Regions from separate parts of the Mesorhizobium sp. M8A.F.Ca.ET.208.01.1.1 genome, predicted to be linked through region 1. Evidence: predicted binding sites of a transcription regulator. Region 1 holds the regulator's gene; each other region holds the start of a gene.
The links. Region 1 encodes PhoB, which activates phosphate uptake and scavenging genes when phosphate is short. Its sites were predicted from a motif close to TGTCATNNANCTGTCAT; they were not measured.
Positions count from the first base shown of each region.

Region 2: EN851_RS26840 (ceramide glucosyltransferase) is a predicted target of PhoB. The motif match lies at 4,607-4,623, and genes of this name have one in related genera.
Region 3: ppk2 (polyphosphate kinase 2) is a predicted target of PhoB. The motif match lies at 1,995-2,011, and genes of this name have one in related genera.
Region 4: phnF (phosphonate metabolism transcriptional regulator PhnF) is a predicted target of PhoB. The motif match lies at 5,533-5,549, and genes of this name have one in related genera.

Region 1 is NZ_SRUT01000002.1:885,755-893,214, reverse strand. It holds gene EN851_RS14830 (PAS domain-containing protein) at 1-918, shown strand, start outside; gene pstS (phosphate ABC transporter substrate-binding protein PstS) at 1,450-2,505, shown strand; gene pstC (phosphate ABC transporter permease subunit PstC) at 2,572-3,555, shown strand; gene pstA (phosphate ABC transporter permease PstA) at 3,559-4,410, shown strand; gene pstB (phosphate ABC transporter ATP-binding protein PstB) at 4,407-5,210, shown strand; gene phoU (phosphate signaling complex protein PhoU) at 5,236-5,943, shown strand; gene phoB (phosphate regulon transcriptional regulator PhoB) at 5,962-6,651, shown strand; gene EN851_RS14795 (ROK family protein) at 6,917-7,460, opposite strand, start outside.
Region 2 is NZ_SRUT01000007.1:214,777-222,236, forward strand. It holds gene EN851_RS26815 (GcrA family cell cycle regulator) at 1-230, opposite strand, end outside; gene EN851_RS26820 (aspartate aminotransferase family protein) at 587-1,786, shown strand; gene argF (ornithine carbamoyltransferase) at 1,803-2,714, shown strand; gene EN851_RS26830 (Hsp33 family molecular chaperone) at 2,844-3,875, shown strand; gene apaG (Co2+/Mg2+ efflux protein ApaG) at 4,111-4,503, opposite strand; gene EN851_RS26840 (ceramide glucosyltransferase) at 4,724-5,875, shown strand; gene EN851_RS26845 (O-succinylhomoserine sulfhydrylase) at 5,903-7,093, opposite strand; SAM riboswitch at 7,150-7,227, opposite strand; gene EN851_RS26850 (2'-deoxycytidine 5'-triphosphate deaminase) at 7,368-7,460, shown strand, end outside.
Region 3 is NZ_SRUT01000001.1:1,575,954-1,583,413, forward strand. It holds gene EN851_RS08165 (glyoxalase superfamily protein) at 1-64, shown strand, start outside; gene EN851_RS08170 (dihydrofolate reductase family protein) at 254-901, shown strand; gene ppk2 (polyphosphate kinase 2) at 969-1,889, opposite strand; gene EN851_RS08180 (aldo/keto reductase) at 2,171-3,214, shown strand; gene EN851_RS08185 (glycosyl transferase family 90) at 3,239-4,210, opposite strand; gene EN851_RS08190 (glycosyl transferase family 90) at 4,348-5,319, opposite strand; gene EN851_RS08195 (hypothetical protein) at 5,518-5,676, shown strand; gene EN851_RS08200 (DUF982 domain-containing protein) at 5,737-5,997, opposite strand; gene EN851_RS08205 (GntR family transcriptional regulator) at 6,099-6,764, opposite strand; gene EN851_RS08210 (MFS transporter) at 6,880-7,460, shown strand, end outside.
Region 4 is NZ_SRUT01000002.1:574,410-581,869, reverse strand. It holds gene EN851_RS13305 (DapH/DapD/GlmU-related protein) at 1-561, opposite strand, end outside; gene phnL (phosphonate C-P lyase system protein PhnL) at 558-1,265, opposite strand; gene phnK (phosphonate C-P lyase system protein PhnK) at 1,585-2,361, opposite strand; gene EN851_RS13290 (alpha-D-ribose 1-methylphosphonate 5-phosphate C-P-lyase PhnJ) at 2,358-3,269, opposite strand; gene EN851_RS13285 (carbon-phosphorus lyase complex subunit PhnI) at 3,266-4,378, opposite strand; gene phnH (phosphonate C-P lyase system protein PhnH) at 4,381-4,992, opposite strand; gene phnG (phosphonate C-P lyase system protein PhnG) at 4,992-5,453, opposite strand; gene phnF (phosphonate metabolism transcriptional regulator PhnF) at 5,564-6,313, shown strand; gene EN851_RS13265 (zinc-binding alcohol dehydrogenase family protein) at 6,322-7,338, opposite strand; gene EN851_RS13260 (ABC transporter permease) at 7,416-7,460, opposite strand, start outside.

The sequences.
Region 1 (7,460 bases):
CTGATCGTCGACGACAATGCCGTCAACCGCGCCATCCTGACCGAGCAGATGACCTCCTGGACGTTCGATTCCTGCGCTGCCGAAAGCGGCGCCGAAGGCCTCAAGGTGCTGATCGCCGCGGCAGCTTATGGCGTGGCGGTCGACTGCGTGGTGCTCGACTACCAGATGCCCGAGATGACCGGCGCCGAAATGGCGCGCATCGTGCGCAATACCGAGGGCCTCGCGGACACGCCGATCATCATGCTGACCTCGGTCGACCAGTCGCTTGCCAACACCAGCTACCGCGATCTTGGCATCGACGCGCAATTGATCAAACCGGCACGCTCCTCGGCGCTCCTGGAGACGCTGGTCGCGACCATCCAGCGCCATCGCCACACCACCAGCGGCCACGCCGTTCAGCCGCCAGCGGGCGAGGTGCTCGAGGTTGCCCTGCGGTCGTCTCTGGCGGTAGCCGAGCAGCGCGCGCAGCTGCAGCCGCCACCGGTTCGTCCCAGGCCGCCTGCCACGGTCGGCGGGCACAGGCTGGATATCCTCGTGGCCGAGGACAATGAGGTGAACCAGATGGTCTTCACCCAGATCCTCGGCGAGACCGGATATGGTTTCGAGATCGTCGGCAATGGCCGCAAGGCGCTCGACGCTTTCGGCACGCTCAACCCGTGCATGATCCTGATGGATGTCTCGATGCCGGAGATGAGCGGTCTCGAAGCGACGGCCGCGATTCGCCTGCTGGAGCAGGAAACCGGCACGCATGTGCCGATCGTCGGCGTCACCGCGCATGCGCTCAAGGGCGACCGCGAACGCTGCCTGGAGGCGGGCATGGACGACTATCTGCCCAAGCCGATCAGCCCCAGGGCCTTGCTTGAGAAGGTCGAGCGCTGGGTTGGCGCCGGCCGTCAGGTCCACCGCAACGCGGGATAGCACCCCCGTCGCCCGGATTTCAGGATCCGGCGAGGCAAATCAAGGGAATCAGCAGGGGATTTGCCGCTACCCCTGCGTGCAGTGACTATGGTGCGATCGCGCCATATCAAAGGCTGCCTCCAGCCGGAACAATAGCAAAATCGAATTCCGCTCTTCTCGGTTACGGGCGGGAGCAGCGACCGCCTGCAAGAAACAGCGTCACCTACCCCAACGGACCTGTTTTTGGCGATGGCCCGGCCATGACACGCTCTGGCTGCGAGCAACGCGCTCCCGTCCGGATTTTATTCACGTGGGAAAGCTCGGTCGAATCCTGGGTGATTCCAGCCGCCGGACGGCTCAAGCCCCTGATTCCGGCGGTAAACCCGGACCGGGCCGCGAGCGCCGGGCATCAGCGCCTTTCCCGGTGCGGGCGACGCGTTACCGGGCTGACACGAAACTGTCATGCGACTGTTATAATCGAAGGCTATTGGCCTCAGCGGGCGCCGGAGGAAATGGCGCCGAGAGACCATCTTCCGAACAGGAGCAGGCCACATGAGACATTTCATCCGCTCGGCGGCCGTTGCGATTGCAATGGCTGCGGCGTCCACCCTCACCCTTTCCGCAGCAATGGCAGCTGACCTTTCCGGCGCCGGCTCGACCTTCATCTATCCGGTGTTCGCCAAATGGGCCGACACCTACAAGAAGGACACCGGCATCGGCCTCAACTATCAGTCGATCGGCTCGGGCGGCGGCATCAAGCAGGTCATCGCCAAGACCGTGACCTTCGGCGCCACCGACAAGCCGATGTCCGACGCCGATCTGGAAAAGAACGGCCTCGTGCAGTTCCCGATGGTGATGGGCGGCATCGTGCCGATCGTCAACCTCACGGGCATCAAGCCGGGCGAACTCGTCCTCGACGGCAAGACGCTGGCCCAGATCTATCTCGGCGCCATCACCACCTGGGATGACGCCGCGATCAAGGCGCTGAACCCCTCGCTCACCCTGCCGTCGACCGCGATCGCCGTCGTGCATCGTTCGGACGGCTCGGGCACCACCTTCAACTTCACCGACTACCTCGTGAAGCTCTCGCCCGACTGGAAGGACAAGGTTGGTTCGGACACGGCTGTCGAATGGCCGACCGGCGTCGGCGCCAAGGGCAGCGAAGGCGTTGCCAACACCGTCAAGCAGACCGACGGCGGCATCGGCTACGTCGAATATGCCTATGCCAAGCAGAACAAGCTGTCCTACTCCAAGATGCTGAATGCAGCCGGCAAGGTCGTCGAGCCGTCGCTCGAGTCCTTCGGCGCCGCCGCTTCGAATGCCGACTTCAAGACTGCCAAGAACTTCAACGTCATCATCACCAACGAGCCCGGCGACGCCACCTGGCCGATCGCCGCCTCGACCTGGGTGCTGATCCACAAGGCTCCGGACGATGCCGCCGCCACCGGCGAAGCGCTGAAGTTCTTTGCCTGGGCCTACAAGGACGGCAAGGAAACCGCCAAGGCGCTCGACTACGTGTCGATCCCCGACAGCGTCGTCGACCTGATCAAGGCTTCGTGGAAGGCCGACATCCAGGCCGGCGGCAAGCCGGTCTACGCTGGCGAGTAACATCACCCGAAGGAGCGCCGCTTTGCGCGGCGCTCCTTTTTCTCAACACAAAGAGCCGAGCTTGACATGAGTGCTGTCCAGGAAGCCTTGCCAGCCATCAAGGGCTCGCGCGATGCGATCGTCAGACGTTTCGCGCTGACGGACACGATCTTCCATGCGGCGACCCGCGCCGCCGCGATCCTGGTTCTGGTCCTGCTTGGCGGCGTCGCCATCTCGTTGTTTGCCGGTTCCTGGCAAGCGCTCTCGACCTTCGGCTTCTCCTTTCTGACCACGGAAAGCTGGAACCCGGTGACCGAGAAATTCGGTGCGCTGGCGCCCATCTACGGCACCATCATCACATCCGCCATCGCCATCCTGATTGCCGTGCCGCTCGGCATTGGCATCGCGATCTTTCTCACCGAACTTTGCCCGCGCGCATTGCGGCGCCCGATTGGCATGGCGGTCGAACTGCTCGCCGGCATCCCCTCGATCATCTACGGGATCTGGGGCCTGTTCGTGCTGGCACCGTTCCTGCAGACGACGGTGCAACCCTTTATCATCTGGCTGTTCCATGGTGTTCCCGGGCTCAACAATCTGTTTGCCGGCCCGCCCTATGGTATCGGCCTGCTCACCTCGGCGATGATCCTCGCCATCATGATCCTGCCTTTCATCACCTCGATCACCAAGGACGTGTTCGACACCGTGCCGTCGGTGCTGAAAGAGTCGGCCTACGGCATCGGTTGCACGACCTGGGAAGTGACGCGGCGCGTGGTCATTCCCTATACCCGGATCGGTATCATGGGCGGCGTCATGCTCGCCCTTGGCCGTGCGCTCGGCGAAACGATGGCCGTCACTTTCGTCATCGGCAACGCGCACCGCATCTCGACTTCGCTGTTCGCGCCCGCCACGACGATCTCGGCGACCATCGCCAACGAATTCACCGAAGCCGTTGGCGATCTCTACACCTCCTCGCTGGTGGCGCTCGGCCTGATCCTGTTCGTCATCACCTTCCTCATCCTTGCCATCGCACGCTACATGCTGATGCGCATCGACGCCCGTACGGGAGCCTGACCGATGTCCACAGCCGCATCGCTTCACCAAAGCCGCAAGCGCAGGAATGGCGTGATGATGACGCTGTGCGTCGTCGCCGCCGGCATTGGCCTCGCCTGGCTGGCGCTTATCCTCGGCGCGCTGCTCTACAAGGGCCTGTCCGGCGTCTCGCTGGCCGTGTTCACCGAAATGACGCCTCCGCCCGGCGACGCCGGCGGCCTGCTCAATGCCATCTACGGCAGCGTGGTGATGACGATCATCGCCGTGATCGTCGGCACGCCGATCGGCGTGCTCGCCGGTACCTACATGGCCGAATACGGCCGCTTCTCCAAGCTCACCACCATCGTGCGCTTCATCAACGATATCCTGTTGTCGGCGCCATCGATCATCATCGGCCTGTTCGTCTACGAGCTGATGGTGCGGCCGATGGGACATTTCTCCGCCATTGCCGGCGCCGTTGCGCTGGCCATCCTGGTCATTCCGGTCGTGGTGCGCACCACCGAGGACATGCTCAACCTGGTGCCGAACGCGCTGCGTGAAGCCGGCACCGCGATCGGCGCGCCGCGCTGGGTGGTCATCAAATCTGTCGCTTACCGCGCCGCGCTCTCCGGCATCGTCACCGGCATATTGCTCGCCATCGCCCGCATCTCCGGCGAGACGGCGCCGCTGCTCTTCACCGCGCTCAACAACCAGTTCTGGTCGAGCAATCTCAACGCGCCGATGGCCAGCCTGCCTGTCACCATCTTCCAGTTCGCTCTCAGCCCCTATGAGGAATGGCAGCAACTGGCATGGACCGGCGCACTCATAATCACCCTGACGGTTCTCGGCCTGAGCATTTTCGCCCGCAGCCTTACCGGACGCAGAGAGGACAGATGAAACCGATGTTGTCCACCGAGTTGAACACGCCCGAAGTGGCCGTGGATAAGGCCAAGATCGAGGTCAAGAACCTCAACTTCTACTACGGCCAGTCGAAGGCGTTGAAGGATATCAGCCTGTCGCTGCCCGAGCGCAGCGTCACCGCCTTCATCGGCCCGTCGGGCTGCGGGAAGTCGACGCTGCTGCGCGTCTTCAACCGCATCTACGAGCTCTACCCGAAGCAGAGCGCCGACGGCCAGGTGCTGCTCGACGGCCAGAACATCCTCGACCGCTCGCAGGATCTCAATCTCCTGCGCACCAAGATCGGCATGGTGTTCCAGAAGCCGACGCCGTTCCCGATGTCGATCTACGAGAACATCGCTTTCGGCGTCCGTCTCTACGAGAAGATCAGCAAGTCCGAGATGGACGGCCGTGTCGAACAGGCGCTGAAGCGCGCGGCATTGTGGACCGAGGTCAAGGACAAGCTCAACGCCAGCGGCCTCAGCCTGTCGGGCGGCCAGCAGCAGCGTCTTTGCATCGCCCGCACCGTGGCGGTGAAGCCGGAAGTCATCCTGCTCGACGAACCAGCCTCGGCGCTCGATCCGCTGTCGACCGCCAAGATCGAGGAACTGATCGACGAGCTGCAGGCCGACTACACGATCGTCATCGTCACCCACAACATGCAGCAGGCGGCGCGCGTGTCGCGCCAGACGGCGTTCATGTATCTGGGCGAACTGGTCGAATTCGACAAGACCGAGAAGATCTTCACGTCGCCTCGCGAGAAGCGCACGCAGGACTACATCACCGGCCGCTTCGGCTGATATCACGCATACGAGGACCAGGATCATGGCCGAACACACAGTCGCAGCCTTCGATGAGGATCTCGGACAGATCAGCAGGCTGATCAGCGACATGGGCGATCTCGCCGGCACGATGGTCGGCGGCGCCACCAAGGCTCTGCTGAATTCCGACAACGCGCTGGCACAGCGCGTCGTCTCCGACGACGCCATCATGGATGCGCGCCAGCGCGAACTCGACGACCGCGCCATCACCCTGATCGCCAAGCGCCAGCCGATGGCCGACGATCTGCGTCATGTCGTCGGCTCGATCCGCATGGCGGGCGACCTCGAGCGCATCGGCGACCTTGCCAAGAACATCGCCAAGCGCGTCGGTTCCGTCGGCCTCACCGCGACGCCGCGCGACCTGTCGCACTCGATCGATTCCATGGCGCAGCTGGTGCTGATCCAGGTGCAGGGCGTGGTCGAGGAATATGCGGCCGGCGATGCCGCCGCCCTCGCCAAGCTCAGGAATGACGACGAACGCATCGACGTCAAATACACCTCGGTGTTCCGCGAACTGCTGACCTACATGATGGAGGATCCGCGCAACATCACGGCTTGCACGCATCTCTTGTTCTGCGCCAAGAATCTCGAGCGCATCGGCGACCATGTGACCAACATCGCCGAGAATGCGTATTATGTGCTGACCGGAACGCAACTGCCCGCCAATCGTCCGAAGCAGGACGAGACGGCGATGTCGGCGCCGGCGGCTTGACGATAGGATGATCTGCCAATGATCGCGCCACGCATCATGGTGGTGGAGGACGAGGAGCCGCTCGGCGTGCTCCTCCGCTACAATCTGGAATCGGAAGGCTACCAGGTCGAGGTGGTGCCGCGCGGCGACGAAGCCGAGATCCGCCTCCAGGAGAATGTGCCCGACCTCCTGGTGCTCGACTGGATGGTGCCGGCTGTTTCCGGCATCGAACTCTGTCGGCGCCTGCGAATGCGGCCCGAGACCGAGAGGTTGCCGATCATCATGCTGACGGCGCGCGGTGAGGAGAGCGACCGCGTGCGTGGCCTTTCGACCGGCGCCGACGACTATCTGGTCAAGCCGTTCTCGACGCCGGAATTCATGGCCCGGGTCAAGGCGCTGCTGCGTCGCGCCAAGCCGGAAGTGCTGTCCAGCGTGCTCAAGGTCGGCGACATCGTGCTCGACCGTGAATCGCACCGGGTCTATCGCAAGAAGAGCGAAATCCGGCTCGGACCGACCGAGTTCCGGCTGCTCGAATTCATGATGCGCCATCCCGGCCGGGTGTTCTCGCGCAGCCAGTTGCTCGACAATGTCTGGGGCGAGACGATCTATATCGACGAGCGCACGGTGGACGTGCATGTCGGCCGGCTGCGCAAGGCGGTCAACAATGGCCGCATGCCCGACGTCATCCGCACCATTCGCGGCGCGGGCTACGCGATCAGGGAAGACTAGGTCGAGGGCGGCTACGCCCCTGACTTCGTCATCCACGAGCGGAGCAAGGAGCGAAGCGACGCGGCGCAGACCCGAGGATCGATGCCGGGACCTCGACGCGTCGCCGCAGTGCAGAATTCTGCACCGTTGCACTCTACGATCGAGGTCACGGCATGGATCCCAGGGTCTCCGCGACGCCGCTTCGCGGCTGCTCCGCCCAGGGATCACGACCTTGAGGGCGCTCGGCCAACCTCCAGCATTGGTGGTGATTCACCGGAGCGTTCGCTCAGGCCACGCTCTTCCCAGCACTGCCTCTCGCCTGCACGCCCGGCGCGAAAATCTCCTGGTCGACGAAGGTCAAGGCGCGCATGGCGCAGCCTTCGCGAATGAGCGGCAGTTCGTTCGGCTCGGTGTCGAAGGAAATCGATTCCGAATGCTGGCCGCCGGCGGTCTGGGCGATGGCCTCGCGCAAGGCCGGCTCGATCAGATCGAAGGCGGCGGCACTGACACCGACCATGGCGACCGGCGCCGGGTCGATCAACGCGAACAGGCTGCCCAGCCCATAGCCCAGCGCCTCGCCCGCCTTGCGATAGGCTTCGCGCTCCGGTCCGTCTTTCTCCCTTGCCGTCGCGGCGAGTGTCCGCATCTGCGCGTCGCTGACATCGGCGACCGGTTCGGCGTCCTCGCCAAGCTGCCTGGCATTACGCCAGATGGCATAGTTGCCGGCGTAGGCCTCGACGCAGCCGCGCCGCCCGCAACGGCAGAGCGCGCCGCCCGGGCGATGGATCATGTGGCCGAATTCGCCGCCCGATGAATGGGTGCCGGTGAAC
Region 2 (7,460 bases), on a different contig from region 1:
GTGGTCGCGGCGCGTGCCACCGACTTCTGGACGGTCGATCCTTGCGATGCCTTCTTCTGGCGTGCCGGCGTCGCCGTCGCACGGCCGCGGCCCGACAGTTTCAGCCGGTGCACCTTACCGATGACCGCGTTGCGGCTGACCCCTCCAAGCTGAGCGGCAATCTGGCTTGCGCTCAGACCCTCCGACCACAGTTTTCTCAAGAGTTCTACCCGCTCGTCAGTCCAGTTCATGACCGCGCTCCTCATAAGCGTGCGGCAATCAGAATCCTTTCCCGACCCAGCACCACTGCTGGGGCAGACACCACATATATCTGGTGATTAGGTCCGCCGCACGAAATCTAGTTATTTCTCGACTACAACTACTCTATGCGCTGACTCGGTGACAAGAGTCCCAAGTGCAACACGAATCGGTTTTTTCGGTTTTCCCCAACTTGCCCGGTCGCTCATGAGCCGGCGTCGCGTCAGGGGGCTTGCCGCGCGCCACTACGCGACGTTTTCGTTGACTTCATGACCGAAAAACACGATAAGCCACAGAAGGCCGCCGCTTTGGCGGCTTTTTTGATTTTCCGGTACCGGAGACGCATATAATGAGCGGTTCGGCGCTTTACGAGACCTTTGCTCGCGCACCCCTGGCCTTCGACCATGGGGAAGGCACCTGGCTGGTTACCGACAAGGGCGAGCGATATCTCGATTTCGCCGGCGGCATAGCTGTCAATTCGCTTGGCCACGGCCATCCTCATCTGGTCGCGGCCCTTACCGAACAGGCGGCGAAGCTCTGGCACGTCTCCAATCTCTATGAGATCCCGGGGCAGAGCCGGCTTGGCGAACGATTGGCTGATGCCACCTTCGCCGACAAGGTGTTCTTCACCAATTCCGGCGCCGAGGCGCTGGAATGCGCGATCAAGACGGCGCGGCGCTACCACTTCGTCAAGGGACATCCCGAGCGCTTCCGCATCATCACCTTCGAAGGCGCCTTCCATGGCCGCACGCTGGCGACCATCGCGGCCGGCGGCCAGTACAAATATCTCGAGGGCTTCGGACCCAAGGTCGAAGGCTTCGATCAGGTCGGCTTCGACGACATCGACGCCGCTGAAAAAGCGATCACGCCCGAGACCGCCGCGATCCTGATCGAGCCGGTGCAGGGCGAGGGCGGCATCCGCCCGGTACCGACACAGTCGTTGAAGCGTCTGCGGCAGCTCTGCGAGCAGCACGGCCTGTTGTTGATCTACGATGAGGTTCAGTGCGGCATTGGCCGTACCGGCAAGCTGTTCGCGCATGAGTGGTCGGGTGTGACGCCCGACATCATGGCAATCGCCAAGGGCATTGGCGGCGGCTTCCCGATGGGCGCCTGCCTTGCCACCGATGAAGCGGCCGTCGGCATGACCGCCGGCGTGCACGGCACCACGTTCGGCGGCAATCCGCTGGCAATGGCGGTCGGCAACGCCGTCCTCGACGTCGTGCTGGAAGATGGATTTCTCGAGGATGTCCAGCGCAAGGCGCTGCTGATGAAGCAGGGGCTTGCGTCGGTAGCCGACGAATTCCCCGAGGTGATGGAGGATATCAGGGGCACCGGGCTGATGCTCGGCCTCAAATGCGCGATGCCCAACGGCAAGGTGAACATGGCGCTGCGCGACCAGCATTTGCTGGCGGTTCCGGCCGGCGACAACGTCATTCGCCTGCTGCCGCCGCTGACCGTCACCGATGCCGAGATTCACGAAGCGCTCGGCCGCATCCGCGCCGGCGCCAAGGGCCTGTCGGAGGCCATTGCCTCCGCCGCCGCGAAGTAATCCGGAACCATTCCTGATGTCAGTTCGCCATTTCACCGATCTTTCCACCGTTTCCGAAGGCGATTTGCGCTTCATGCTGGATGATGCGGTGACGCGAAAGGCGCGTCTCAGGGCCGGCGAGCGGACCAAGCCGCTCGAAGGCAAGGTGCTGGCCATGATCTTCGACAAACCGTCGACGCGCACGCGCGTTTCTTTCGACGTCGGCATGCGCCAGCTTGGCGGCGAGACCATCATGTTGACCGGCACCGAGATGCAGCTCGGCCGCTCCGAGACCATCGCCGACACCGCCAAGGTGCTGTCGCGCTATGTCGACGCCATCATGATCCGCACCACCTCGCACGAGCGGCTGCTAGAGTTGACCGAGAATGCCACCGTTCCGGTGATCAACGGGCTGACCGACGACACCCACCCCTGCCAGCTGATGGCCGACATCATGACTTTCGAGGAGCATCGCGGTCCGGTGGCCGGCAAGACCATTGCCTGGACCGGCGACGGCAACAACGTGCTACACTCGCTGCTCGAGGCCTCGGCACGGTTCCGCTTCAATCTCAACGTCGCCGTACCCGAAGGCAGCGAACCGGCGCAGAAGCATGTCGACTGGTCCAAGGCGCATGGCGGCAAGCTGCATTTCACCCGCTCGCCCGAAGAAGCCGTCGACCAGGCCGACTGCATCGTCACCGACTGCTGGGTGTCGATGGGCCAGGAACACCGTGCCCGCGGCCACAATGTCTTCTCGCCCTATCAGGTCAACGCGGCGCTGATGGCCAAGGCAAAGCCCGACGCCCTGTTCATGCATTGCCTGCCGGCCCATCGCGGCGAGGAGGTAACCGACGAGGTCATCGACGGACCGCATTCGGTGGTCTTCGACGAGGCTGAGAACCGGCTCCACGCCCAGAAGGCCGTGCTTGCCTGGTGTCTCGGTGCTTGATGTGTCTTGTTGCTTGATATGTCTTGGCGCCTGAAATGCCCAGGCGCTTGATCTGCGGGGGCGCGATGCCTATCTGCGCCGCATCACGCAAATCAAGCGCGTTTGGACGCATGTGCCCACCAGGGCCGCATGGCCGCGCCCTGGAGCTTTGTCATGTTGGAAAGCCATCAAGTGACTGAACATCACCCCAAACTCGGCGAGTTCGGCTACGCCGGCGACGATCACGTCGTTCCCTTCGAAGTCGGTCCGCTCGACGTGCGTGGCCGCACGGTGCAGCTCGGGCCGATGCTCGACGCCATCCTTGGCCGCCACGACTATCCCGAGCCGGTCGCCCGCCTGCTGGCGGAAGCCTGTGTGCTGACGGTGCTGCTCGGCACCTCGCTCAAGTTCGAAGGCAAGTTCATCCTGCAGACCCGTACCGACGGGCCTGTCGACATGCTGGTCGCGGACTTTTCCACGCCCTCGGCGCTGCGCGCCTATGCGCGTTTCGACGCGGATCGGCTCGAAGCGCTGGTCGCGGCCGGCGAGACCTCGCAGCAAACGCTGCTTGGCAGCGGCGTGCTGGCGCTGACCATCGATCAGGGCGCCCATACGCAGCGCTATCAGGGCATCGTCCAGCTCGACGGCGAAACGCTGGAAGACGCGGCGCGCACCTATTTCCGCCAGTCGGAACAGATCCCGACGGATATCAGGCTCTCGGTCGCCAAGCTGCTGACGCCCGGTATCGGCGGTGCGCGCGAGCAGTGGCGCGCCGGCGGCATACTGGCGCAGTTCCTGCCGCAATCGCCCGAGCGCATGCGCGTCCCGGACCTGCCGGGCGGCGATGGCGATCCGCGCGCGGAAGTCCACGATCCGGCCGATAATTCCTGGCAGGAACTCCTCGCCTTGCTGGGCACCATCGAGCCGACCGAGCTGATCGACCCGACCATCGGCGCCGAGCGGCTGCTCTATCGCTTGTTCCACGAGCATGGCGTGCGCGTCTTCGGCGGCGTCCCCGTCACCGACCAGTGCTCGTGCTCCAGGGACAAGATCCGCGATATCCTCGAGGGCTTCTCCGCGCAGGAGATCAAGGACAGCACCGAGGATGGCGGCATCCACGTCGCCTGCGAGTTCTGCTCGACCCAGTACGACTTCGATCCGGCCGAGTTTGCGGCTCAGTAAAGCTAGTCCCTTCTCCCCGTCACTATACGGGGAGAAGGTGCCGGCAGGCGGATGAGGGGCAGCGCCAGCGTTAGTACAGGAGCTCCTTGGCTCTGTCTGAAGAAAATTCTCGCAAGCTCGGCGCTGCCCTCATTGTCCTGCCGGACGGTCGTCACTCGAAAAGCCAAGCAATTGGCTTTTCGTCCGCTTCGCGGCCATTCCTCAACTCCCCCGTATAGTGACGGGAGAAAAGACGCTAATTCACCGTGCGCCTTGTCCCCGGCAGATCGAGCGAGAAGGCGGGGATGGCGATGTCGAAGGTCTCGCCGCGCTTGTTGCGCATCGTGTAGCGTCCGACCATGATCCCGGACGGTGTCGAGAGCGGGCAGCCGGACGTGTATTGATAGCTGTCGCCGGGATTGAGTTCCGGCTGGTCGCCGACAACGCCCGGCCCGCGCACTTCCTCGACCCGGCCGGCGCCATCGGTGATGTGCCAATAGCGCGACAACAACTGCACGAACTCGTCCGACTGGTTGTCGATCGTTATCTGATAGCCCCAGACATAGCGGTTCTCCGAGGGATCCGAACGGTCCTCGAGATAGAACGGCCTGACCTGCACTTCGATGTTGCGCGTCACGGCGCGGTACATGAGCGGCTCCAAAACAACCCGATGACTTTCAGCGCTCCCGGTGAGCAGGTCAACGTGCGCGTCTTGTCGCGGCTGACCTTGAACCGCAGGTGCCGGCAAAGAATGTCATTTAAGTGACACACGACAATGGTGGTGTGCACGAACCGGGCGACTCGGCGCTCTGTCGAACTGTTGAAAACGGCCACGATGCCGGCCGCCTTTCCGGAGTGACCAGATCTCGATGGAACTCACCTTCATAGCCGCCTCGCTTTCGACCGCACTCATCCTTTCAAACGCCGCCAGCATTTCGCTCGCCGCTTCACAGCTGAAACGGCGCAACACGATCGCCCCGCCAGCCGGCAAGCCGCAACCGGTCTCGATCGTCGTCCCGTCGCGGGGCGTCGAGCCGTTCACGCATGAGACGCTGGAACGCGCCTTCGCCCTCGACTGGCCACGCTACGAACTGATCTTCTGCGTCGCCCATACCGACGATCCGGTGGTCAAACTGATAAACAGGGCGATTGCCCGGTTTCCCAAGGTGCCGGCCCGGCTGCTGATCGGTGACGACCGCGTCAGCGCCAATCCAAAGCTCAACAATTGCGTCAAGGGTTGGGAAGCGGCACGCCACAACTGGGTCATCCTTGCAGATTCCAACGTCCTGATGCCGAGGGACTATGTCGAGCACATGATGGCGGCATGGCGGCCCGACACCGGCCTTGTCTGCTCGACGCCGATCGGCTCGCGGCCCGAGGGTTTCTGGGCCGATGTCGAATGCGCCTTCCTCAACACATTGCAGGCCCGCTGGCAGTATGCCGGCGAGGCGCTCGGCCTCGGCTTTGCCCAGGGCAAGAGCATGCTGTGGAACAAGCCGATGCTGGATGCCAATGGCGGCATTCGGGCGCTGGCCGCCGAGATCGCCGAGGACGCTGCCGCCACCAAGCTGGTGAACGGCCTCGGCTTGCGCGTCAATCTCGTTGCCGCGCCCTTCGAGCAGCCGCTCGGCCAGCGCACGCTTGGCGAGATCTGGTCGCGCCAGGCCCGCTGGGCGCGCCTGCGCCGCGTCACCTTCCCGCTGTTCTTCGCGCCCGAAATCCTGACCGGCGCGGCGGTGCCTCTCGCGCTTGCCCTGGTTGCTGCGGCGAGCGCCGGCATCAGCCTCTGGGCAACCGCGATTGCCGTGTTGGCGGCCTTCTACCTTCCGGAGTGCGCACTGGCCTTGTCCAAGGGCTGGTACCTGTCGCCGCGCATGGTCGCGGCCATGATTGCGCGGGACGTGATGCTCCCAACCCTCTGGGCGCGCGGCTGGCTCGGCGGCGCCGTCGACTGGCGCGGCAACGCAATGACCATCCGCACCAAGGCGGCCGAACTGGAGGAGACGCCGTCGCGCGCCTGATCGCCGCGACCGACGCTCCCAAACAGCCTATTTGGCGGCCTTCAGCGCCTGCGCGATGTCTTCCAGCAGGTCGTCGGCGTCCTCCAGGCCGACCGACAGCCTGAGCGTCCCTGGCCCGATGCCGAGTTCGGCGCGGGCCTCGTCGCTCAGGTTCTTGTGCGTCGTCGTCGCCGGATGGGTGATCAGGCTCTTGGCATCGCCGAGATTGTTCGAGATCAGCACGATGTCGAGGGCGTTCTGCAGCGCGAAGGCCGCCGGCTTGCCGCCCTTGACGTCGAGGCAGATCAGCGTCGAGCCGCCCGACATCTGCTTCTTGACGATGGCGGCCTGCGGATGGTCGGCGCGGCCGGGATAGATGACGCGGGCGATCTGCGGCTGCTCGGCCAGGAAGTCGGCGATCCTGCCGGCGCTTTCCGTCTGCTGGCGCACGCGCAGCGGCAGCGTCTCGAGCCCCTTCAGCAAGGTCCAGGCATTGAACGGCGACAGGCTGGGGCCGGTGTGGCGGAAATAGTCGTGCAGATTTTCGTCGATCCACTTCTTGTCCGACAGGATGACGCCGCCGAGGCAACGGCCCTGGCCGTCAATATGCTTGGTGGCCGAGTAGACGACGATGTGCGCACCAAGCTGCAACGGCTTCTGCTGCAGCGGCGTGGCGAAGACGTTGTCGACGACAAGCCGCGCGCCGATCGAATTGGCAAGCGAGGCGACGGCTGATATGTCGACGACTTCCAGCGTCGGATTGGTCGGGCTTTCCAGGAAGAACAGCTTGGTGTTCGGCCTGACCGCCTTTTCCCAATTGGCGATATCGGTGCCGTCGACCAAGGTCGCCTCGATGCCATAGCGCGGCGCCAGCGTCTCGACCACCCAGCGACAGGAGCCGAACAGCGCGCGCGCCGCAATGATATGATCGCCGGCCTTGACGCTGCACAGAAGGGCCGCGGTCACCGCCGCCATGCCCGACGCCGTGGCGCGCGCGTCCTCGGCGCCTTCGAGAGCGCACATGCGCTTTTCGAACATGTCGACGGTCGGGTTGGCGTAACGCGAATAGATGAAGCCAGGCTCTTCGCCCTTGAAGCGGGCTTCCGCCGCCTGGGCGGTTTTATAGACATAGCCCTGGGTCAGGTACATCGCCTCGGCGGTTTCGCCGAATTGGGAACGCAGGGTTCCGCCATGCACGAGTGCCGTCTGAGGTTTCCAGTTGCGCTTCTTGGTGCTCATCGCTTTGTTCCAGACACAAAAAAACCGGCCGCGAAAGTCGCAACCGGTCCATACGGCCTTGCGGCCCGACGGTCCTTTAGCGACTTGTTTAACGTGGCTGCAAGCCGACCGGCCAAATCACCACGGGATAACGACCCTTTAGACCCGCGCCACGCTTGCGTCAATTGCCGGCTTCATTAAGAGGTTTGTACCAAGGCAGGTTCCGCAAAAGTGCCCAGTGGTTTTGCGGCAAGAACCTGCACCAAAAGAGACCAGTCTTGGGCGGAGCCAGACTTTGCGGCAGACAGGCATTCTTCCCGATCAGGACATTTCGGCGCTGTTCAGGTCCGGCGCGCTGAAGTCGCCGCGCGCGCTCGATGCCGACCAG
Region 3 (7,460 bases), on a different contig from region 1:
GACGGTGGAGGTCATCGACCCGTTCAGCAACCACATCCGCTTCATGGAACTGACGGGCGAATGAGCTGATATCGCGGCGGCCTGGGCGGCCGTCACTGGCCGTCCGGGCCGATCGCTAAAAACAGTCCCGACATCGCCTGGCGGCAAAGGTCCGGATACATACTTTCGATCCGAAAATACCGCTTGCAGTTCGCAATCAGTTTGCTAAAAGAAAACCACTTGCAAATTACAACTGGTTATCGAGGAGGTCTTCATGTCAAAACTTCGTGTCAACGCGTTTACCCTCTCGCTCGACGGCTATGGCGCCGGTCCTGATCAGGATCTGCAAAATCCGCTCGGCATCGGCGGAGGATCCTTGCACAAGTGGTTTGTCGACACCCGCACCTTCCGCAAGATGGTGCTCGGACAAGATGGCGGCACCACCGATACCAACGAGGCGTTCGCGGCGCGCAGCTTCGAGAATGTCGGCGCCTGGATCCTGGGTCGCAACATGTTCGGGCCGATCCGCGGAGAATGGCCTGACGACAAGTGGAAGGGCTGGTGGGGCGACAACCCGCCCTACCATGTGCCGGTTTTCGTGCTGACGCACCACAAGCGGGCGTCTATCACCATGGAAGGCGGCACGATTTTCCATTTCGTCACCGACGGCATCCATTCGGCGCTCGAGCAGGCGAGATCGGCGGCTGGCGGCAAGGACGTGCGGGTCGGCGGCGGCGTCGATACGATCCGCCAATATCTCCAGGAGAGGCTGATCGACGAGATGCACCTGGCGATTTCGCCGGTGCTGCTTGGCCGGGGCGAGAACCTTTTTGCTGGCCTCGACATGCCCAAGCTTGGCTACGCGTGCACCGAACAGGTGGCGACAGCGCTGGCCACGCACGTGGTTATCAAGCGGGCTTAAGCTCGGCGCCGCCCCTCATCCGCCTGCCGGCACCTCCCGTATAGTGACGGGGAGAAGGAAGGGTCACTCAATATTTCTCCGGCACGTAAAGCTCGCGCGGCAGGACCTGGCGTTCGTATTCCGGGTTGAAAACGCGCTCCGGCAGCGTGATCTCCTCGTGCGGCACCTCTTCATATGGCAGCTGCTTGAGCAGATGGTCGATGCAGTTCAGGCGTGCCCGCTTCTTGTCGTTGCCCTCGACGATGTACCAGGGCGCTTCGGGAATGTTGGTGCGGGCGAAGGTTTCTTCCTTGGCCTTGGTGTACTGCTCCCAGCGCACCCGCGACTGTAGGTCCATCGGCGACAGTTTCCACTGCTTCATCGGATCGTGGATGCGCATCAGGAAGCGCATCTGCTGTTCCTCATCGGTGATCGAGAACCAGTATTTGACCACGGTGACGCCGGAGCGCACCAGCATGCGCTCGAACTCCGGCACGTCGTGGAAAAACTCCTCGACCTGATCGGGGCTGGCGAAGCCCATCACCCGCTCGACGCCGGAGCGGTTATACCAGGAGCGGTCGAACAGCACGATCTCGCCGCCTGCGGGCAAATGCGGGACATAGCGCTGGAAATACCATTGCGACTTCTCGCGTTCGGTCGGCGCCGGAAGCGCCACGACGCGACAGATACGCGGATTGAGCCGCTGGGTGATACGCTTGATGACGCCACCCTTGCCGGCGGAATCGCGGCCCTCGAAAATCACCACCAGTTTCTTCTTGTGATAGGCGACCCAGGATTGCAGCTTGATCAATTCGGACTGAAGGGTGATCAAGTCGCGAAAATACTGCATGCGATCGATCGAAGGCGGATGCGAGTTCTTGTAGATCTTGGCGATCTCCATCGACAGCGCCGGTTCCGACAATTCGAGTTCATAATCTTCGTCGAGCGTGTCGGCGAGTTCGGCTTCAAGCCAGTCCTTGGCAGGGGAATTCTGTCTTAGCTCGGTCATATCAACTGCTCCGCTTGCAAGCCTGTCGGTTCCCTGGGGCGTCCCCAAATTGCTGCCAGCGGCCGGGAATGGAAACACCTGAGCCGACTTCAATATAGGCCGGCGGTGACGGTTTTATTGCAGCCCGGGCGCGATTTGCCGCCGGTGCAAATTTCGCGACGCATGATCGATCGGCGTCATCGCATGGCGACAAGCCTACCGAATTGTCCTACAAATCCCCGGTCGCGTTCCAGGCCTGCCCTTGGCGGCACGCCTCTTCAACAAAATCGTGAGGATCTGACATGGAATACCGCACCCTTGGCCGTTCCGGCCTGAAGGTTTCGACACTGACGCTTGGCACAATGACCTTCGGCGGCGCCGGGCCTTTCGCCGCGGTCGGCAACAGCGATCTCGCCGAAGCAAAGCGGATGATCGACATGTGCATCGACGCCGGCATCAACCTCATCGACACCGCGAATGTCTATTCGAACGGCCTGTCGGAAGAGATCATAGGCGAAGCGCTCGGCGGCAAGCGCAAGAACGACGTGCTGATCGCGTCCAAGGCCCGGATGCGGATCGGCAAGGGCCCGAACGACGAGGGCCTGTCGCGCCATCATCTGATCCGTGAATGCGAGAGAAGCCTGAAGCGATTGAAGACCGATGTCATCGACATCTATTTCGTCCACCAGTGGGACGGCCTCACCCCGCTCGAGGAAACCGTTGCCGCGCTCGACACTTTGGTCAGCCAGGGCAAGGTGCGCTACATCGGCTGCTCCAACTATTCGGGCTGGCAGGTGATGAAGGCGCTTTCCATCAGCGACAGCCGCCACCAGCAACGCTTCGTCACCCAGCAGATCCACTATACGCTGGAAGCGCGCGAGGCCGAGTACGAACTGCTGCCGATCTCGGTCGACCAGGGGCTGGGCGTGCTGGTCTGGAGCCCGCTCGCCGGCGGCCTGCTGTCGGGTAAATACCGCCGCGACAGCCCGACCGCCCGCCAGCTCGCCGGCTGGTCCGAGCCGCCGATCCGCGACGAGGACCGGCTGTGGCGGATCGTCGATGTGCTGGTCGAGATCGGCAGGGATCGTGGTGTTTCGGCGGCACAGGTGGCGCTCGCCTGGCTGCTCGGCCGCCCTGCCGTCTCCTCGCTGGTGATCGGCGCCCGCAATGACGTCCAGCTGAAGGACAATCTCGCGGCCGCCGCCCTGGTGCTAGGCACCGAGGAACGCCAGCGTCTCGACGCCGTAAGCCGGCCGCCCCTGCTCTACCCCTACTGGCACCAGCAACTGACAGCGAAGGATCGCTTCGGCCCCGCCGATCTGGTTCTCGACCGCAGCGATATCTGATCAGCGTCAGGTCGAGAGCGAGGGCTAGCTCTCGATGAACCGCCAGAGTTCGGGATCGGGTTCGATCTGGCCGCCGAGCACGAAATATTTGTAGAGGACGAGCAGGGAGATCGCCTGCTCGTCCCGTTCATTGGAAAATTTGCGGCAGTAGGCATTGGCCGTGGCGATGATGCGCTCCGCCGCGGCCGGATGCCGTTCGAAATAATCTACCTTTTCACGGAGATCGGAGAAGTCCGAGTCGAGCGGCGCATAGTGGACTCCAGCCTCGAGCTGGCTCTCGCCAAACCATGTCTCGTAGGTCGGCGGCGGCATCAGACAGAGCGAGTTGGAGTTCATGATCCATTTGAGGTTGGTCGCCACGTCATTGCCCTCCAACGAGACGATGTAGCGATAGCGCAGGTGCTGGCTGATGCTGAGGAAGGGCTTGCTGTACGCAGCCGGTGCATTGCGCTTGTGCGAACCGACGTCGCAGAACGGCAAGTCGCGCGCGACATCCAGGAACCGTGTCCGGATCGGATTGTTGAGGTCGCCGCGCCAGACCACAGCCGGGCGTTTGTCGGTGAAGACGACGGCGTCGGTGGGCATGTGAAAATGGCGGAACTTATTGAACTTCATCACGACGGCGTTGCCGTTGTCGGCGCGGATCGGCCGGTCCTTGACGAGCGTCGGCAGCTCGGGCACGCCTTTTACGTCGCCGAACTTCAGGTCGATGAGCAGTGACGGATCGAAATAGCGGGCAAATTCCTTCAAGTCGTAATAGTACATGCTCGGTTCAAAAGGCAGCTGGTCGATACGCACGGCATCCGCGCTTGGCGTAAAAGCGTCCTGCAGCTTGTTGTAGTGATTCAGCCGTCGGCGCACGGCCTCATCCGAGAGCCTGGCCTGTTCCAGGCGGCCCGCCAACCGTCGTCGGAAGATCGCCTGGGGTGCGATATCGCGGATCACGTTTCGCGCGTAGTAAAAGACCTTTGCGGTCGTTCGTTTTATGGTGGCCATCGTTCTTTTGATCAGAGATAAACGCGATTAAACAAATGACGGCCGGGACGGTTCCCTCGGCATGATCGCATGATTGGGCCACGCAATCCAGCGCTGCCCGAACACGTGGCAGCCGGCCGAGACGAGGTGCCCGGCAACTAGCCCGTTATGTAGCGCCACACCTCGGCATCAGGTTTGATCTGGCCCGAGAGCACGAAGTATTTGTAGAGCACCAGCAGAGAGATCGCCTGTTCGGTCCGCTCGTCGTCGAATGTCCGGCAATAGGCATTCGCGGCGGCGATGATGCGCTCCGCCTTGGCCGGATTCCGCTCGAAATAGGCCACATGGTCCGCAAGGTTCGAGAAATCCGCCTCGAGCGGCACATAGTGCACATTGGCTTCGAGCTGCCGCTCCGCGAACCATGTCTCATAAGTCGGCGGTGGCATCAGGCAAAGCGACTTCGAGTTCATGATCCATTTGAGGTTGGTCGCTACATCATTGCCTTCGAGCGAGACGATGTAGCGGTAGCGCTGGTGCTGGCTGATGCTGAGAAAAGGCTTGGCGTATTCGGCCGGCGCGTTCGGCTTGTGCGAGCCGGCATCGCAGAACGGCAGGTCGCGCACTGCCTTGAGGAATCTTGTCCTGATCGGGTTGTTGAGATCGCCGCGCCAGACCACGGTCGGCAGCTTATCGGCGAACGCAATAGCGTCAGCCGGCATCTGGAAGTGACGAAACTTGTCGAGCTTCATGATGACGGCGTTCCGGTCGTCATCGCAGATTGGCCGATCCTTGACGATAGCGGGCACCCTAGGCACGTTCCTGACGTCGCCGAATTCGAGGTCGATGAACAAATCCGGATCGAAATAGCGGGCGAATTCCTTCAGGTCGTAATAGTACATGGTCGGCGTGAACGGCAGCTTGCTGATGCGCTTGGCATTGGCGCTTGGCGCGAAACAATCCTGCAGCTTGTTGTAGTAATTCAGCCTGCGGCGCGCCGCCTCACCGGAAAGCCTCGCCCTTTCGAGCCGGTCGGCCAGCCTTGCGCGAAACAGCGTTTGCGGAGCGACATCGCGCACGACGTTTCTCGCATAATAGAAAACTCTTGCGGCGGTCCGCGAAATTGTGGCCATCGGTCACTTGATCAAAACAAACAGGCAGCTCTCAATTCATTGGCGCCCCGCATTTCCTACATCATTGTGGCGCCCATCTGGCAAGCCCCCGCATCTCTTCCAGCAAGCACCCAGGCATTGTCGCTTCAGCTGTTGTGTTTGACGGCTAATGCTCCTAGGCAGGTTCAGGGCCGCAAGGCAGTGATAAAAGGAGCCGATATGGCGCGAGCACCCAACTACGATCAGGAACGCAAGGAGCGTGACCGCCAGAAAGCGGCCAAGAAGGCTGAAAAGCTGGCCGCCAAGGTTGCCGCCCGCGAACGTTCGAAGCCCGAGCCCGAGCCCGAGACCGAGACGGAGACCAAAACCGAGGAGTAACGGCATGCGGCCCGCGAATGCGGGCCGTGCCTCAATCCGAATTGTCGGTATCAGCCTATGTCAGGCTGGCGCCTTGTCACTGATGAAAACATCCACCTCCCGCGCCGCGGCGATGAAAGCGCGTCGGGCATTCATCGCCGGTTTGTCGCCGGCGAGTGCGTCGTGGCAGGCCTGCAGCGCCGCACGATGCTTGGCGCTGCGCTTGCCGGGCCAGCTGTTGAGCAGGTAATCGGAAGCTTCCCTTGCAGAACGCAAGAGCTGAGTGCTTCCCGCCGTGACGGACTTGACGGTCACGGGTGTTTCAAACCGATTGTTTTCCATTGCCGCTCTTACGCCATCGGCTTGCTTGAAGCGAGGCCGAAAGTGCTCTTCACGTCAGATGCGGCCTGTTTTCCGGCGAATGCTGCCCTGCATCGACCGCACTAGGCGGCGACGACGGCAAATCCCCTGGCGCGAAGGCCACGTCGGTCGTTGGCAAGCGACGTCACCAACCGGTCACGGCTGCCGACGATGTGGGCCGACAGCAGCCGCGTGGCTTCATCGGCCTGGCCAAGGCGTGTCGCGGCAAGGATGGCGCGATGTTCGAGCCAGGCACGGCCAAGGGCCGTTTCGTCACGCACTTCCAGCCAGCGGGCGCGCGACAGCCGCGTCATGGCGTCACGAACCGCCCGGAACAGAAATTCGTTGCCGGAGAGCCGCGCCAACTCGATGTGAAAATCCATGCCGACACGATGCCATTCCTCGCGCGGGGTAGTTTCGTCGCAGGAATCGAGCATTGCCTCGATGACATCGATGGCGCTCTTGTCGGCTTGCCCGCACGTCAGCCGCAGCGCCGCGACCTCGACCGCCTCGCGATAGACCGCGATCTGCTCGAGCTCGGCCAGGTTGATGGGCGAGACCGTCCAGCCGCGCCCGTCCCTGCCGACCAGCCCCTCGGTCTCCAGCCGCAGAAGTGCCGCCCTGACCGGCGTGCGCGAGGCGCCGAAACGGCCTTCGATCCAGCGTTCGGTCAGCCGCTCTCCCGGCCCGACCTCAAGCGCCAGGATCATCTCGCGAAGCTGCCGTTCGACATTCTGCATCTGCGACATCGCGCACCCTTTCCAAAGCCGCATTGACAGAGGCGGGCTTGAAGTTCATGACGGATACCAGTTTGGTATCCCAAAATGGTATCCGCAACAAGCGCTGATGCCAGGCAGGCAGGACATGACACAGGAAGACACGCGGCAGAGCGGTTACAACATTCACTGGCGGCGCAATCTCGCCGTCTGTTTCGCGGGCTCGTTCAGCACGCTCATCGCCATGACCCTGCTCTTGCCCTTCCTGCCGCTCTATGTCGAACAGCTCGGCGCACAGGGTCATGCGGCCATCGTGCAGTGGTCCGGCATCGCCTATGGGGCCACCTTCTTCGCCGCGGCAATGGTCGCGCCGCTGTGGGGACGCCTGGGCGACCGCTACGGCCGCAAGGTGATGCTGGTCCGCGCCTCCTTCGGCATGGCGATCTGCATGTCGCTGACGGGCATGGTCGAGACGGTCTGGCAATTGGTTCTGCTGCGCCTGCTGATCGGCTTCGCCGGCGGCTATTCCTCGGGTTCAACCATATTGGTGGCCATGCAGACGCCGAAGGAGCGCTCCGGCTGGGCGCTTGGCGTCCTGTCGGCGGGTATCACGGCGGGCTCGCTGGTCGGCCCGCTGCTCGGCGGCGTGCTGCCGCCGGTAATCGGCATTCGCGCCACCTTCCTGTTGTCGGGCGGCGTGATCTTCCTCGCCTTCCTGGCGACGACGTT
Region 4 (7,460 bases), 310 kb from region 1:
CGAGGCTCGCAGCCTGGCATGGTCCCAATCCCACCAGGCAAGCGCCTGGTAGCGTTCGGCGGTGCGGCGGTCGAAGCGCTCGCGGATCGGTTTGGCCGGCACGCCGGCGACGATGGTGTAGGGCGCGACGTCCCTGGAGACGACCGCTCCGGCGCCAACGGCGGCACCGTCGCCGACGGTCACGCCGGGCAGGACGGTCGAGCCGTGGCCGAGCCAGGTGTCGTGGCCGATGTTGACGCGCTTGGCGCGACGCTCAGCGAAGAATTCGCTCTCATGCTCGGCGTCATCCCAATAGTCCGACGCGCGGTAGGTGAAGTGGTGCAGCGTCGGCCGCCAGGTCGGATGGTTGGTGGCGTTGAGGCGCACGCTTGCCGCGATGTTGGCAAACTTGCCGATGGTCGCGCACCAGACGGCGCAGTCCTGCATCATGTAGGAATAGTCGCCGAGTTCGCTTTCCGACACCCGGCTGCGGTCGGCGATCTCGGTCCAGCGGCCGAGCGTCGAGTTGTGCACCTCCGCTGAGGGGTGGACCAGCGGCGTCTCCGACAATTTCCTGGTCATGCGGCGAGTTTTCCCGGGGCGAAGGCGGTGACGTCGATGATGCGGTCGGCCACCGCCTCGCGCACATCGTGGTCGTGGAAGATGCCGAGCAGGGCAACGCCGGCCAGCTTCTTGGCGGCGATGAGTTCGATCACCACGTCGCGGTTGGTGGCGTCGAGCGATGCGGTCGGCTCGTCGAGCAGCAGGATCGGATGCTCGGTGATGAAGCCGCGCGCGATGTTGACGCGCTGCTGCTCGCCGCCGGAGAAGGTTGCAGGCGGCAGCATCCAGAGCTTTTCCGGCAGGTTTAGCTGGGCCAGCAAGGCGCGGGCCTTGGCTCGGGCTGCCTCGCGCTGCTCGCCGCGTTCAACCAGTGGCTCGGCGACAACGTCGAGAGCCGAGACGCGCGGCACGGTGCGCAGGAACTGGCTGACATAGCCGATCGTTTGCCGGCGAACGGAAAGCACGGTGCGCGGGCTGGCATGGGCGAGATCGATCAACCCGTCCTCGTGCGTGACGATGATCTGGCCTTCGTCGACGGCGTAATTGCCGTAGAGCATCTTCAGGATCGAGCTCTTGCCGGCACCGGACGGGCCGCCGAGCACGGTGCATTCGCCCGCCTTGATCGAGAACGAGACGCCTGTGACGACAGGCAGTTTGATGCCGTCGCGCAGATGCATGGTGAAGCTCTTGGCGACGCCGGAGACAACGAGAGGAGTCGGCATCAGAAGGTTCTCCAATTGTCGTCGATCGGTCGGAGGATATGGCTCTTTCCCCCCGTCACCATACGGGGAGAAATGTCCGGCAGGACAATGAGGGGCAGCGCCGAGGTCCGGTTGAGAAGTTGCTTTGGGCAGGGCGAGGCTAACGGGACAGCATAAGCGTCCACAGCGCGCGTTCCCGCCACGTCAGCGTCGCCCCTCATCGCCCTGCCGGGTACTTCTCCCCGTATAGTGACGGGGAGAAGGGGCTGTGTCGGGCGGTTTCGCCAATCTCCAGCGTTGCAAAATGCGCTTGGCAGATGGGGGTGACCTGGTGCCATCTTCACACCTGAAGTATCGAGGAAACGAGCAATTGCGTGTAGGGCGCGCGCGGATCGTCGAGCACACGGTCGGTGAGGCCGCTTTCGACCACGCGGCCGTCCTTCATCACCATCATGCGCTGCGACAGAAGCCGCGCCACGGCAAGGTCGTGGGTGACGACGATCGCGGCAAGACCAAGGTCGGTGACCAGACCGCGCAGGAGATCAAGCAGGCGCGCCTGCACGGAAACATCGAGGCCGCCGGTCGGCTCGTCCATGAACACCAGCCGCGGGCCGGTGACGAGATTGCGGGCGATCTGCAGGCGCTGGCGCATGCCGCCGGAAAAGGCGCGGGGTTCGTCGTCGATGCGGTCTTCCTCGATCTCGACGCGCGACAGCCAGTCCACCGCGGTGGCGCGGATCTTGCCGTAATGGCGGTCTCCGACCGCCATCAGACGCTCGCCGACATTGGCGCCGGCCGAAACCGTCATGCGCAGGCCATCGGCGGGGTTCTGATGGACAAAGCCCCAGTCGGTGCGCATCAGGAAGCGGCGCTCGGCCTCGCTCATGCGGTAGAGTTCGCGGAACTGGCCGTCACGCATGCGGTAGCTGGCGGTGCCGGAGGAAGGCAGCAGCCGCGTCGACAGGCAGTTGAGCAGCGTGGTCTTGCCGGAACCTGACTCGCCGACGACAGCCAGGACCTCGCCCGGCCACAGGTCGAAGGAGACGTTGTCGCAGCCGACACGCGAGCCGTAGAATTTCGACAGCGCCGAGACGCGCAGCAGCGGTTCGTCGGTCATTGTGCCGGCTCCATGTTTGCTGGCGCTAGATGGGTCTCGGGGGCAAGGTGGCCGCGATGGCCCTCTTCGCGCCTCTTCTCGCAGTGGTCGGTGTCGGAGCAGACGAACATGTGGCCTCCATGGTCGTCGAGGATGACCTCGTCGAGATAGACGTTCTCGGCCGCACACAGCGCACAGGGCTGGTCGAAGGTCTGCACCTCGAACGGATGGTCCTCGAAGTCGAGGCTCACCACATCGGTGAAGGGCGGCACCGCGTAGATGCGCTTTTCGCGGCCGGCGCCGAACAGCTGCAAGGCCGGCGAGCGGTGCATTTTGGGATTGTCGAACTTCGGCGTCGGCGAGGGGTCCATGACATAACGGCCCTCGACCTTGACCGGGTAGGCATAGGTGGTGGCGATGCGGCCGTGCTTGGCGATGTCCTCATAGAGCTTCACATGCATGAGGCCATACTCCTCCAGCGCATGCATCTTGCGCGTTTCGGTCTCGCGCGGCTCGAGGAAGCGCAGCGGCTCGGGAATGGGTACCTGGTAGACCAGCACCTGGCCGGCGGTCAGCGGATGCTCGGGGATGCGGTGGCGGGTCTGGATGATGCTGGCGGTGGCGGTATCGGTGGTGACAGTGACATTGGCGACCTTCTTGAAGAAGGCGCGGATCGACACAGCATTGGTGGTGTCGTCGGCGCCCTGGTCGATGACCTTCAGCACGTCGTCGGGGCCGATGATCGAGGCGGTGACCTGGACGCCGCCGGTGCCCCAACCGTAGGGCATCGGCATTTCGCGCGAGGCGAACGGCACCTGGTAGCCAGGAATGGCGATGCCCTTGAGGATCGCGCGGCGGATCATCCGCTTGGTCTGTTCGTCGAGATAGGCGAAGTTGTAGGTGGCGATGTCGGTCGGTTGCGCAGTCATTCCGCTGCCTCCTTCGTTTCTTCCGCCTTCGCTGGATTTTCGCGGGCCTCATACTCGGCGCGCATGCGGCGCACGAGGTCGAGTTCGGCCTGGAAGTCGACATAGTGCGGCAGTTTCAAATGCTCGACAAAGCCGGTCGCCTGGACATTGTCGGAATGCGAAATGACGAACTCCTCGTCCTGCGCGGCGGCGACGACGTCCTCGCCCAACTCGGAGGCGCGTAGCGCCCGGTCGCAGAGCGCCATGGCCATTGCCTTGCGCTCGCTCTGGCCGAAGACGAGACCGTAGCCGCGCGTGAATTGCGGCGGCGCCTTGGCCGAGCCCTTGAACTGGTTGACCATCTGGCATTCGGTGACCCGCACCGTGCCGAGCGGCACCGCGAAGGGCAGTTCGGGAACGTCAAGCTCCAACTCGACCTCGCCTATGCGGATCTCGCCGACAAAGGGATGGTTGCGGGCGTAGCCGCGCTGCGTGGAATAGCCGAGCGCCAGCAGGAAACCCTCGTCGCCGCGTGACAGCGCCTGCAGGCGGATGTCGCGCGCCATCGGGAATTCCAGCGGCTCGCGGGTGATGTCGCCGGGGATGTGATCCTGCGGCATCTTGCCATCGGGCTCGATCAGGCCTTCACGGGCGAGGATGGCCGAGACACGCGGCATGGGCTCGGCTTCGCGGGCGCGCTGCAAGGGCTCGGCGACATCGGCGCCGGTGGCAAGCTCGGGGTCGAGCAGGCGGTGCGTGTAGTCGAAGGTCGGGCCAAGCAGCTGGCCGCCAGGCAGGTCCTTGTAAGTCGCCGAGACGCGCCGTTCGACCAGCATCGCGCTGGTGTCGATCGGTCTGGTGTAACCGAAGCGCGGCAACGTGGTGCGGTAGGCACGCACCAGGAAAATCGCTTCGATCATGTCGCCGCGCGCCTGGACGATGGCGAGTGCGGCGAGTTCACGGTCATAGAGCGAGCCTTCGCTCATCACCCGGTCGACACCCAGCGCCAGCTGCTCGACGATCTGGTCGAGGCGGAGCGCGGGCACCGAGCGGTCACCGCGCCGGCGGTCGGCAAGCAGGCCGTGGGCGTTGGCAATGGCGGCTTCGCCACCTTTTACCGCGACATACATCTTCAAGCCTCCATCGTCTTGATGCGCGTCGTGCGCGGCAGGCAGGCTACGCCTTGCGATGTGGCGAGGACGATGTCGACGCCGCGCGGAAAGCGCTTGTTGTTTTGCTTCCACTGCTCGACGAAATGGCGCGGCATTTGTGCCGGCGCGATCGTGGCGCTGGTTTCGATGCCGGGGCCTTCGAGCAACAGCGGGGTTCCTGAAGTGAGATCGCCGACCTGCAGGATCAGCGTTGTCGATCGATCGGGATAGTCCTGCGTGCCTTGTGAGAAACCGTCGAGCGCCATCATTTCGGCCGGTGTGGCAACAAACGCGAAATGCGCGTCGGCCGGGGTGTTGGCAAGCGGCGCACCGGTGTGGAAACCAAGCCAGGAGCCGATCGCCGCGGAGGCGTGCAGGGCCGGGTCGAGCCAGAGCGGCGTGTCGTTGTCGCAGAGCGCCAGTGCAATGGCGCCTGATGTTGCCGAAAGCGGCGCCGGCGGGCGGGCCAGGCCCGGCAAGGGCTGGACGCTGCCCGGCCGCGCCATGGCGTCCATGACTGCCCGAAACACGGTCTGTGCGTTGAAGACCGGATCGGCGAAACCGCCCTCGATCGATTGTGCCGCGATATCCATCAATCTTCTCCGCGAACCATGGTGAAGAAATCCACTTTCGTCGCCGCCGTCTCGGCACGGCGTTTTTCGTGGGCAACGGTCAGAGCCGAGCGTAAGGGCGCAATGAGCCTGGTCTCGACCTCGGCGCGGCGGGCAGGGTCCTGCCAGAGCGCGTCGGCGATGGCCGCCAGCTTCGCCTTCTGCTTGTCGCGGCCAAGCGCGTAGCAATGACCGACCTGTCCGGACGGCAGCCGGACCGTGGCGCGGGTAACGGTCGCTTCGCCGACATTGAAGGGCGCGCCGCCGCCGCCGATGCGGCCACGCAGCGTGACCAGGCCGGTCTCGGGACCGCGCAGCAGCTCGGCTTGCGAAGGCAGGCCGGCCTCGTTCCAGAGCCGGACGATGTCGTCGCCGCTGGATTGCGCCAGCGTCGCCATGGCGGCTTTGCGCTCGGCCTGGTCGCGGGCTTCCTGTCCTCGCATCGGCAGCTTTCCTCTTCGCCAGATTTGTCTATTGATATAGACAACTATACAAATTATACATATTCCCTAACGCGAGTCCATGACGGGTGCGTGACAGGCGGGGGCAAAACATGATCGGGCAGCAAGCGGCCGACAGCATCGAGCGGCGCAGCGGTGTTTCACTATGGCGCCAGATCGCCGACAGGATCCTGCAAGCGATTGCCATTGGCGATTTCGCCGAAAATGCCGCGCTGCCGCCCGAAGTCGCGCTGGCCGAGCGCTACGGCGTCAACCGTCACACAGTACGCAGCGCCATATCGGCCCTCGTGCAGGAGGGCGTGCTGCGGGCCGAGCAAGGGCGCGGCACGTTCGTCTTGTCGCGCAAGCGGCTGTCCTATCCGATCGGCGCGCGTACGCGTTTCTCGGCGGGCCTGCAGGGACAGACGTCGGAACGACACATCGTGCTGCTCTCTTCATCGATCGAGCCGGCCAGCCAGCGTGTCGCCGAGGGTCTTGGCCTTGCCAGGGGCGCTGACGTGATGCGGCTGGAAACACGCGGCGAGGCCGACGGACGGTCCGTGTCGCGTGCTGCCAGCTGGTTCGATGCCAGACGCTTTGCCGGCATCGACGAGGCGATGGCGCAGACCGGTTCGATCACCGCGTCGCTCGCGCGTTTCGGCATCGACGATTATCTCAGGCAATCGACCGTGCTCTCGGCGCGCCATGCCGACGCCGCGGATCTTGCCGATCTCGATCTGCAGCCGGGCGCCATCGTGCTGGTCACGGTGGCGGTCAACGTCACGCCCGACGGCCAGCCGATCCAGTTTTCGGAGTCACGTTTTCCGGCCGAGCGGGTGGAGCTGAAGCTGTCGGCGCTGTAACGCCCCGGCTATCCGATCTCGATCACGGCCTTGATCAGGCCCGACTTTTCATGGACCCAGCGTGCGAGATCCCCTGGCGTATCGGTCAGCGTGGTCCGGTGGGTGACGAGCTTGGCCAGCGGCACGGCGCCATTGCGGATCGAGGCGGCGACATGATCGAAATCGGCGCGCAGCGCATTGCGGCTGCCGACCAGCGTCATCTCGCGCTTGTGGAACTCGGGATCGGAAAAGACGATGTCGTCCTTGACGACGCTGACCAGCACAAGCGTGCCGCCATGCGCGACATGGGCGAAGGCCGATTGCACCGAGGAGGTGTTGCCGGTGGCGTCGAAGACCACGTCGAAGCCTTCGCCACCAGTCGCGTCGCGCACCAGATCGGCAACCGGCGCTTGTGAGCCGTCAAGGACTGAGAAGCCGAGCTCGCTTGACGCGAAGCCCAGCCTTTCGCTGCTCATGTCGAGCAAGCTGACGTCGAGCCTGGCGATGCGGGCGAAGATGGCGGTGCCGAGGCCGATCGGACCGGCGCCGATGACCAGCGTGCGTGCACCGGGCTCGGAACGCGCGCGGCGCACGGCATGGGCGCCGATGGCCAGGAATTCGACGGCGGCGGCGTCGGCGAGCGACAGGCCGTTGGTGGGATAGAGGTTCTGCGTCGGCACCAGGATCTGTTCGCACATGGCGCCATCGCGATGCACGCCGAGCACTTCGATGCGCACACAGCAATTGGGCTTGCCGTGGCGGCAGGCGATGCATTTGCCGCAGGAGAGATAGGGGTTGATGATCACCGGTTCGCCGACCGCAAGACCGGCTCCTTCGCCGACTTCGACGACGGTGCCAGACACTTCGTGGCCCATGATGCGGGGGTAGGCGAGGAACGGGTGCTTGCCCTCGAAGATGTGATAGTCGGTGCCGCAGATGCCGACATGGCTGACCGCCACCAGTGCCCAGCCGGGAGGCGGCGAGCCGGGAGCGGGACGGTCTTCCAGAATGAGTTCGCCGGGCGAGCGGCAGACGACGGCTTTCATGGTTCGGTCCAATTTGGGTTTACGAAAACTCCGGCCCGTTTTGATACTGGGCCGGAGTTCGATTTTCGGTTCGTTGACTACTTGCCGCCGCGGCGGCGCAGGCCATCGAAATAGACGATGAC